2 regions of the Mesorhizobium sp. CNPSo 4670 genome follow, and region 2 is predicted to be linked to the other one. Evidence: riboswitches for the same ligand, from Rfam matches in the RefSeq annotation. Region 2 holds a riboswitch; the other holds the start of a gene.

Region 1 (4,413 bases), on a different contig from region 2:
CACTTCGATGTTGCGCGTCACGGCGCGGTACATAAGCGGCTCCAAAACAATCCAGGTCGAACTGTCCTCGCTCCGGGCGAGCAGGTCAACGTGCGCGTCTTGTCGCGCCCGGCCTGAAAGGCAGGTGCCGACAAAGAATGTCATTTAAGTGACACATGACAATGGTGGTGTGCACGAAGCGGGCGACTCGGCGCTCTGTCGAACTGTTGAAAACGGCCATCACGCGCCGTCTTTTCTGGAATGGCCAGGTCTCGATGGAACTCACCCTCATAGCCGCCGCCCTTTCGATCGCTCTCATCCTTTCAAACCTCGCCAGCATCCTGCTCGCCGCTTCGCGTCTGAAGCGGCGCAGCACCGTCGCGCCGCCGGCCGGCAGGTCGCGGCCGGTGTCGATTATCGTGCCGTCGCGTGGCGTCGAGCCGTTCACGCAGGAGACGCTGGAGCGCGCCCTCTCGCTCGACTGGCCGCGCTACGAACTGGTCTTCTGCGTCGCCCATGCCGACGATCCGGTGGTCAGGCTGATCCGTGCCGCCATCGCCCGTTCTCCCAAGGTGCCGGCGCGGCTGCTGATCGGCGACGACCGCATCAGCGCCAACCCGAAACTCAACAATTGCGTCAAGGGTTGGGAGGCAGCGCGCCACGATTGGGTTGTCCTGGCCGATTCCAACGTGTTGATGCCGAGAGACTATGTGCAGCACCTGATGGCTGCATGGCGGCCCGACACCGGCCTTGTCTGCTCGACGCCGATAGGCTCACGGCCCACTGGCTTCTGGGCCGAGGTCGAATGCGCTTTCCTCAACACGCTGCAAGCGCGCTGGCAATATGCTGGCGAGGCGCTTGGCCTCGGCTTTGCCCAGGGCAAGAGCATGCTCTGGAACAAGCCGATGCTCGACGCCAGTGGTGGCATCCGTGCGCTCGCCGCCGAGATCGCCGAGGACGCTGCCGCAACCAAGCTGGTCAATGGCCTTGGCCTGCGCGTCAATCTCGTCGCCGCGCCCTTCGAGCAACCGCTCGGCCGGCGCACCTTTGACGAGATCTGGTCGCGTCAGGCCCGTTGGGCGCGCCTGCGCCGCGTCACCTTCCCATGGTTTTTCGCACCCGAAATCCTGACCGGGGCAGTGGTGCCGCTGGCACTCGCGCTGTTGGCGGCGGCAAGCGCCGGCGTCAGCATCTGGGCAACCGCCATTGCCGTGCTGGCGGCCTTCTACCTTCCGGAATGCGCCCTGGCCTGGTCCAAGGGCTGGTACCTGTCGCCGCGCATGGTCGCGGCGATCATGTTGCGCGACCTGATCCTGCCGGCGATGTGGGCGCGCGGCTGGCTGGGTGGCGCCGTCGACTGGCGCGGCAACGCGATGACCATCGGCACCAAGGCAGCCGAGCTGGAAGAGACGCCGTCCGGCGCCTGATGGCCAAAGGCCTTTTACTTTGCCGACTTCAGCGCCTGTTCGATGTCTTCCAGAAGATCGTCGGTATCCTCCAGGCCGACCGACAGCCTGAGCGTGCCCGGCCCGATGCCGAGTTCGGCACGCGCCTCGTCGCTCAGATTCTTGTGCGTCGTCGTCGCCGGATGGGTGATCAGGCTCTTGGCATCGCCGAGATTGTTGGAGATCAGCACGATGTCGAGCGCGTTCTGCAAGGCGAAGGCCGCCTGCTTGCCGCCCTTGACGTCCAGGCAGATCAGCGTCGAGCCGCCCGACATCTGCTTCTTGACGATGGCCGCCTGCGGGTGGTCGGAGCGGCCGGGATAGATGACGCGGGCGATTTCGGGCCGCTCGGCCAGGAAATCCGCGATCCTGCCGGCGCTTTCCGTCTGCTGGCGCACGCGCAGCGGCAGCGTCTCCAGCCCCTTCAGCAGCGTCCAGGCATTGAACGGCGACAGGCTGGGGCCGGTGTGGCGGAAATAGTCGTGCAGATTCTCGTCGATCCACTTCTTGTCCGACAGGATGACGCCGCCGAGACAGCGGCCCTGGCCGTCAATATGCTTGGTCGCCGAGTAGACGACGATGTGCGCACCGAGCTGCAGCGGCTTCTGCTGCAGGGGCGTGGCAAAGACATTGTCGACGATCAGCCGCGCACCGATCGAATTGGCAAGCGCGGCAACCGCGGCGATATCGACCACTTCCAGCGTCGGGTTGGTCGGGCTTTCCAGGAAGAACAGCTTGGTGTTCGGCTTGACCGCTTTTTCCCAGTTGGCGATGTCGGTGCCGTCGACCAGCGTCGCCTCGATGCCATATTTCGGCGCCAGCGTCTCGACCACCCAGCGGCAGGAGCCGAACAGCGCGCGTGCTGCCACGATATGATCGCCGGCCTTGGCGCTGCACAACAGCGAGGCCGTCACCGCGGCCATGCCGGATGCGGTGGCGCGCGCGTCCTCGGCGCCTTCGAGCGCGCACATGCGCTTTTCGAACATGTCGACGGTCGGGTTGGCGTAGCGCGAGTAGATGAATCCCGGCTCCTCGCCCTTGAAGCGGGCTTCGGCGGCCTGCGCCGTTTCGTAGACATAGCCCTGGGTCAGGTACATCGCTTCGGAGGTTTCGCCGAAACCGGAACGCAGGGTTCCGCTATGCACGAGTGTCGTTTGAGGCTTCCAGTTACGCTTCTTGGTGCTCATCGCTTTTGTTCCAGACACAAAAAAACCGGCCGCGAAAGTCGCAACCGGTCCATACGGCCTTGCGGCCCGACGGTCCTTTAGCGACTTGTTTAACGTGGCTGCAAGCCGACCGGCCAAATCACCACGGGATAACGACCCTTTAGACCCGCGCCACGCTTGCGTCAATTGCCGGCTTGATTAAGAGGTTTGTACCAAGCAGGTTCCGCAGCAGTGTTCCGCGGTTTCGCGGCAAGAGCCTGCGAACAGAAAATCGCCTGGCCTAGGAGTGGAGCCTTGCGGCAGACAGGCATTCTTCCCGATCAGGACATTTCGGCGCTGTTCCGGTCCGGCGCGCTGAAGTCGGCGCGCGCGTTCGATGCCGATCAGATCCAGCCGGCGAGCCTGGATCTGCGGCTCGGCGACAAGGCCTGGCGGGTGCGGGCCTCGTTCCTGCCGGGCCCCAACCACAAGGTTTCGGAAAAGCTCGACCGGCTGCAACTGCACGAGATCAATCTTGCCGAGGGCGCGGTGCTGGAGACCGGCTGCGTCTATATCGTGCCCTTGCTTGAAAGCCTGGCATTGCCGGCGGACATTTCGGCCTCGGCCAATCCGAAGAGTTCGACCGGGCGGCTCGACATCTTCACCCGCGTCATGACTGATCGCGGCCACGAGTTCGACAAGATCGCCGCCGGCTATCACGGCCCACTCTATCTCGAGGTCAGCCCGCGCACCTTTCCGATCGTCGTGCGTACCGGTTCGCGTCTGTCCCAGATCCGTTTCCGCACCGGCAATGCACTGCTCTCGGAAGCCGAGCTGCATGACCTGCATCGCGCCGAGATGCTGGTCGCAACCGAGCCGCCGAACATTTCCGGCGGCGGCATCGCACTGTCGATCGATCTCAACGGCGATCAGAACGGCCTGGTCGGCTATCGCGGCAAGCATCACACCGGTCTCGTCGATGTCGACAAGCGCGCAGCACAAGAGGTCGTCGACTTCTGGGAGCCGATCCACAAGAGCGGCGCCGGCGAACTGGTGCTCGATCCCGATGAATTCTACATCCTCGTCAGCCAGGAAGCGGTGCATGTGCCGCCGCTCTACGCCGCCGAGATGACGCCGTTCGATCCGCTGGTCGGCGAGTTCCGCGTCCACTATGCCGGCTTCTTCGATCCGGGTTTCGGCCATTCGGCGTCCGGCGGCACCGGCAGTCGCGCAGTGCTCGAAGTGCGCAGCCACGAAGTGCCGTTCATCCTCGATCATGGCCAGATCGTCGGCCGGCTGGTCTACGAGCATATGCTGAAGCGGCCGCAGGCGCTCTACGGCACCGATCTCGGCTCCAACTACCAGGCGCAAGGCCTGAAGCTGTCCAAGCATTTCCGCCCCGCGCGCTGAACCCAGTTCCCGTCGGGCAATAGACTTGCCTGCGCTGGCTCGCCATGCTTGGCTGCCTTTCTGGTCGCCAAGCTGGCGGCGTTCAAGGGGAACCAAGAAAATGCGGATTTCGAAATGGATCATATCGGCAGCAGGTGCTGCCGTGTTGCTGATGGCGGCCGGCTCTCTGTCGGCGCAGGCTGCTGAGAAACTGAAGATCGGCACCGAGGGTGCCTATCCGCCGTTCAACACCATCACCCCCGACGGCAAGGTCGTCGGCTTCGATATCGACATCGCCAATGCGCTGTGCGCGCAGATGAAGGTCGAGTGCGAGATCGTCACCCAGGACTGGGACGGCATCATCCCCGCCCTGCAGGCCAAGAAATTCGATGCCATCATCGCCTCTATGAGCATCACCGAGGAGCGCAAGAAGCAGGTCTCCTTCACCAACAAAT
Region 2 (4,413 bases):
CGATCTTCTGGCCATTGGCGTCGAGCGCGGTTGCTTTTTCCACGGTGGCGCCAAGCTCGTCGCACAGATTGACGAAGTCGCGGATGGTGCAGAAATGGATGTTGGGCGTGTCGTACCAGGAATAGGGCAGGTCCGTGGTCACCGGCATGCGGCCATTGAGGAACAGCGACATGCGGACCCGCCAATGGCCGAAATTGGGGAAGGACACGATGGCGCGATTGCCGATCCTGAGCAGTTCCTTGAGAACCAGCTTCGGGTTGCGGGTGGCCTGCAAGGTCTGCGACAGGACGACGAAGTCAAAGCCCTTGTCGGGATAGAACTCGAGATCCTTGTCGGCGTCGCCCTGAATGACGCTCAAGCCGCGTGCCACGCATTCGTTGACGCCACGCTGCGACAGTTCAAGGCCGCGGCCGTCGACCTGTTTGGTGTCCTGCAGCAATTCGAGCAGTGAGCCATCGCCCGAACCGACGTCGAGCACGCGCGACTGTGGCGGGATGAGGTTGGCGACGACTTCGAGGTCGACGCGCTGGTTGCGGGTGACGTTCATGAGGCCAGCCCTCGCGCCCGTGCCGCGGAGCCGATGAAGCCATTGATGGCGGCAAACAGTTCCGGCTCGTCGAGCAGGAAGGCGTCGTGGCCGCGATCGGTCTCGATCTCGACAAAGGACACCGACGCGCCGGCCGCATTGAGCGCATGCACGATCGAGCGGCTCTCTTCGGTCGGAAACAGCCAATCCGAGGTGAAGGACACCAGGCAGAAGCGGGTTTTCGTACCGGCGAACGCATCCGCCAGCCGGCCGCCATGGTCGGCGGCGAGGTCGAAATAATCCATCGACCGCGTCATGTAGAGATATGAATTGGCATCGAAGCGGTCGACGAAGGTCATGCCCTGGTGGCGCAGATAGCTCTCGATCTGGAAGTCGGCGTCGAAGCCGAAGGTGAGCGCCTCGCGATCCTGCAGATTGCGGCCGAACTTCCGGTGCAGGGCGGCTTCCGACAGATAGGTGATGTGGGCGGCCATGCGCGCCACCGCCAAGCCCTTTTCCGGGCGTTTGCCGTGCTCGAAATATTTGCCGCCGTGCCAGTCCGGATCGGCCATCACGGCTTGCCGGCCGACCTCATGGAAGGCGATGTTCTGCGAGGAATGGCGCGCGCCGGTGGCAATCGGCAGCGCCGAGAAGACGCGCTCCGGATAGCTCGACGCCCATTCCAGCACCTGCATGCCGCCCATCGAGCCGCCGAGGACGCAAAACAGTTTTTCGATGCCGAAATGGTCGATCAGCATCTGCTGGGCGCGCACCATGTCGCGGATGGTGATGATCGGCAGGTCGAGCCCATAGGGCTTGCCGGTGGCGGGATTGGTCGAGGCCGGGCCGGTCGAACCCAGGCAGCCGCCGATGACGTTGGAGCAGATGACGAAGAATCGGTTGGTATCGATGATCTTGCCGGGGCCGATCAGCACTTCCCACCAGCCCGGCTTGCCGGTCACCGGATTGGTGCTGCCGACATGCTGGTCGCCGGTTAGCGCATGGCAGACGAGGATGGCGTTTGAGCGGGCGTCGTTCAGCGTGCCGTAGGTCTGGTAGGCGATCTGGAACGGCGACAGCAGCGTGCCTGCATCGAGTTTGAGCGGCTTGTCGGGCCCAAAACGGAGAACCGGGCTCGACGGTTGATCAGCCTCGTTGTTGGTTTTTCCAGCGCGCAGAGCGGCCATTGCATCCATCTCACACTTTGAATTCCGCACGGTGCTTTCGAAATTCGAGGCCAATGCGGTGTCCGGCCGGCGCGGACAACAAAAAACCGGCATTGCTGTCGCAAAGCCGGTTACAGGATGCAAACGGCCCTTTAGCAAGTTGTTTAACGTGGCTGCAAGCCGACCGGCCAAATCACCACGGAATTTCGCACCTCTTCTAGGACTGTGGCGCGCCCGCGTCAACGGCCAGCCGCGGTCCGGAGATTGCCACCTCTCGACATTGCGGGCCGTGGCTTGTATTTCCGCTGCGGCTTCCAGACGGAAGCGTTCTCGACGGATTTTGCGATATGAGCCAGACACCGGACAAGGCACGTCCAACCCCGCGCGCGGGCATCATGGACATCGACGCCTATGTGCCGGGCAAGAGCACCGCGCCCGCCGGCGTCGCCAAGGTCTACAAGCTGTCGTCGAACGAGAACCCGCTGGGTCCGTCACCGAAGGCGATCGAGGCCGCGCGGGAGATTGCTGCGAAGCTCGACGTCTATCCCGACGGCACCGCCAGGCGGCTGCGTGAGGCGATCGCCGAGGTGCATGGTCTCAACGCGCAGAACATCATCTGTTCCAACGGCTCCGACGAAATTCTCGGCCTTCTGGCGCAGACCTATCTCGCTCCCGGCGACGAGGCGATTTTCACCGAACACGCTTTCATGGTCTACAAGATCTACATCCAGTCGGCCGGCGCAACTCCGGTCGCGGTCAAGGAGACCGATGAGCGTGCCGACATCGATGCGATGCTGGCCGCCGTCACGCCGCGCACGAAAATCGTATTCCTCGCCAATCCCAACAACCCGACCGGCACCTATGTGCCGTTCCAGGAAGTGCGCCGCCTGCATGCCGGCTTACCCAGAAATGTGCTTCTGGTGCTCGACGCGGCTTACGCCGAATATGTCCGCCGCAACGACTATGAAGCCGGCATCGAACTGGTCGGCGGCGCCGAGAACGTGGTGATGACCCGCACCTTCTCCAAGATCGGCCTCGGCGGGGCGCGGATCGGCTGGATGTACGCGCCGATGCACATCGTCGATGCCATCAACCGTGTGCGTGGCCCATTCAACGTCAATGCGACGGCGATCGAGGCCGGCATCGCCGCGATCCGTGACCGCGACCACGTCCAACGCAGCGTGATGCACAACGAAACGTGGCTCACATGGCTGAGCGAGGAGTTTGGCAAGCTCGGGCTGCGGGTGACGCCAAGCGTCGGCAATTTCATTCTGATCCATTTTCCCAACGACCAGAACCATTCGGCTGCCGCGGCGGACGATTATCTGACGGCGCGCGGCTATATCCTGCGGCGCGTTTCCGGCTACGGCTTTCCCAACGCGCTGCGCATGACCGTCGGCACCGAAGAGGCCAATCGCGGCGTTGTCGCTGCTCTCACGACATTCCTGAAAAGCTAGAACACCATGGCATCACCGATGTTTGAAAAGATCGCGCTGGTCGGCATCGGCCTGATCGGCTCGTCACTGGCACGCGTCATCCGTCGCGAGGGCCTCGCCCGCCACGTCGCCATCTCGACCCGCAGTGCCGCGACATTGGCGCGGGCGCAAGAGCTTGGGCTCGGCTCCTCCTACTCCACCGATGCGAAGGAAGCGGTCCGCGATGCCGATCTGGTCATCGTCTCGGTGCCGGTCGGCTCGTCGGGCGCTGTGGCCGAGGAAATCGCGCCGGCTCTGAAGCAGGGCGCGATCCTCACCGATGTCGGCTCGACCAAGGCATCGGTGATTGCGCAGATGCAGCCCTATGTGCCCGATGGCGTGCATTTCATTCCCGGCCACCCACTGGCGGGCACGGAAAAATCCGGCCCGGATGCCGGCTTCGCCGACCTGTTCGACAATCGCTGGTGCATCTTCACCCCGCTGCCCGACACCGATCCGGATGCGCTGGAAAGGCTGTCGGAATTCTGGCGCCGCTGCGGCGCCAACATCGACACCATGGATCCGCAGCATCACGACATGACGCTGGCCATCGTCTCGCACCTGCCGCACATCATCGCCTACAACATCGTCGGCACCGCCGACGATCTGCAGTCGGTGACAAAGTCCGAAGTGATCAAATATTCGGCTTCAGGTTTTCGCGATTTCACCCGTCTCGCCGCCTCGGATCCGACCATGTGGCGTGACGTCTGCCTGCACAACAAGGACGCCATCCTTGAAATGCTGGCGCGGTTCTCGGAAGATCTGGCGTCGCTGCAGCGGGCGATCCGCTGGGGCGACGGCGAAAAGCTGTTCGATCTGTTCACCCGCACCCGCGCTGTGCGCCGTTCGATCATCGAGGCCGGCCAGGACATCGACGTCCCCGATTTCGGCCGTCAGGCGGTCGAGCACCCGGCGAAGGCATAGATCGGTTCTTCAGCCTGCTGGCCAGTGGCTTTTCATCATCGCCAGCGTCTCGGCCCGATCCGGCGCGCCCAGCCTGCCGCCGAAGCGCAGGCATTTGAGCGCGGCGGCCGCACTGGCAAAGCGCAAAGCCTGCTCCACCGGCATGGCTTCCGCCAGCCCGACGGCGAAGGCGCCGTGAAAGACATCGCCGGCGGCCAGCGTGTCGACCGCCTTGATTTTTGGCGCCGAGACATGGCGCGATGATCCCGTCGCGCGATCGAACCACCAGGTTCCAGCCGCGCCGCCGGTAACCGCGACAAACGCATCGCCGCGCCGGGCAAGT

What was found. Region 2 has a riboswitch for S-adenosylmethionine ahead of metX (homoserine O-acetyltransferase MetX). Riboswitches for the same ligand answer to the same signal wherever they lie in the genome.
Region 1: linked by a shared signal. The riboswitch ahead of AC0ZT5_RS32375 (O-succinylhomoserine sulfhydrylase) and the one ahead of metX (homoserine O-acetyltransferase MetX) in region 2 are both predicted to bind S-adenosylmethionine.

What each region holds. Positions count from the first base shown of each region.
Region 1 is NZ_JBWJFQ010000030.1:9,889-14,301, forward strand. It holds gene apaG (Co2+/Mg2+ efflux protein ApaG) at 1-33, opposite strand, end outside; gene AC0ZT5_RS32370 (ceramide glucosyltransferase) at 255-1,406, shown strand; gene AC0ZT5_RS32375 (O-succinylhomoserine sulfhydrylase) at 1,421-2,611, opposite strand; SAM riboswitch at 2,669-2,746, opposite strand; gene AC0ZT5_RS32380 (2'-deoxycytidine 5'-triphosphate deaminase) at 2,885-3,979, shown strand; gene AC0ZT5_RS32385 (ABC transporter substrate-binding protein) at 4,080-4,413, shown strand, end outside.
Region 2 is NZ_JBWJFQ010000008.1:160,592-165,004, forward strand. It holds gene metW (methionine biosynthesis protein MetW) at 1-547, opposite strand, end outside; gene metX (homoserine O-acetyltransferase MetX) at 544-1,713, opposite strand; SAM riboswitch at 1,825-1,902, opposite strand; gene hisC (histidinol-phosphate transaminase) at 2,040-3,149, shown strand; gene AC0ZT5_RS15870 (prephenate/arogenate dehydrogenase family protein) at 3,156-4,091, shown strand; gene AC0ZT5_RS15875 (sugar kinase) at 4,101-4,413, opposite strand, start outside.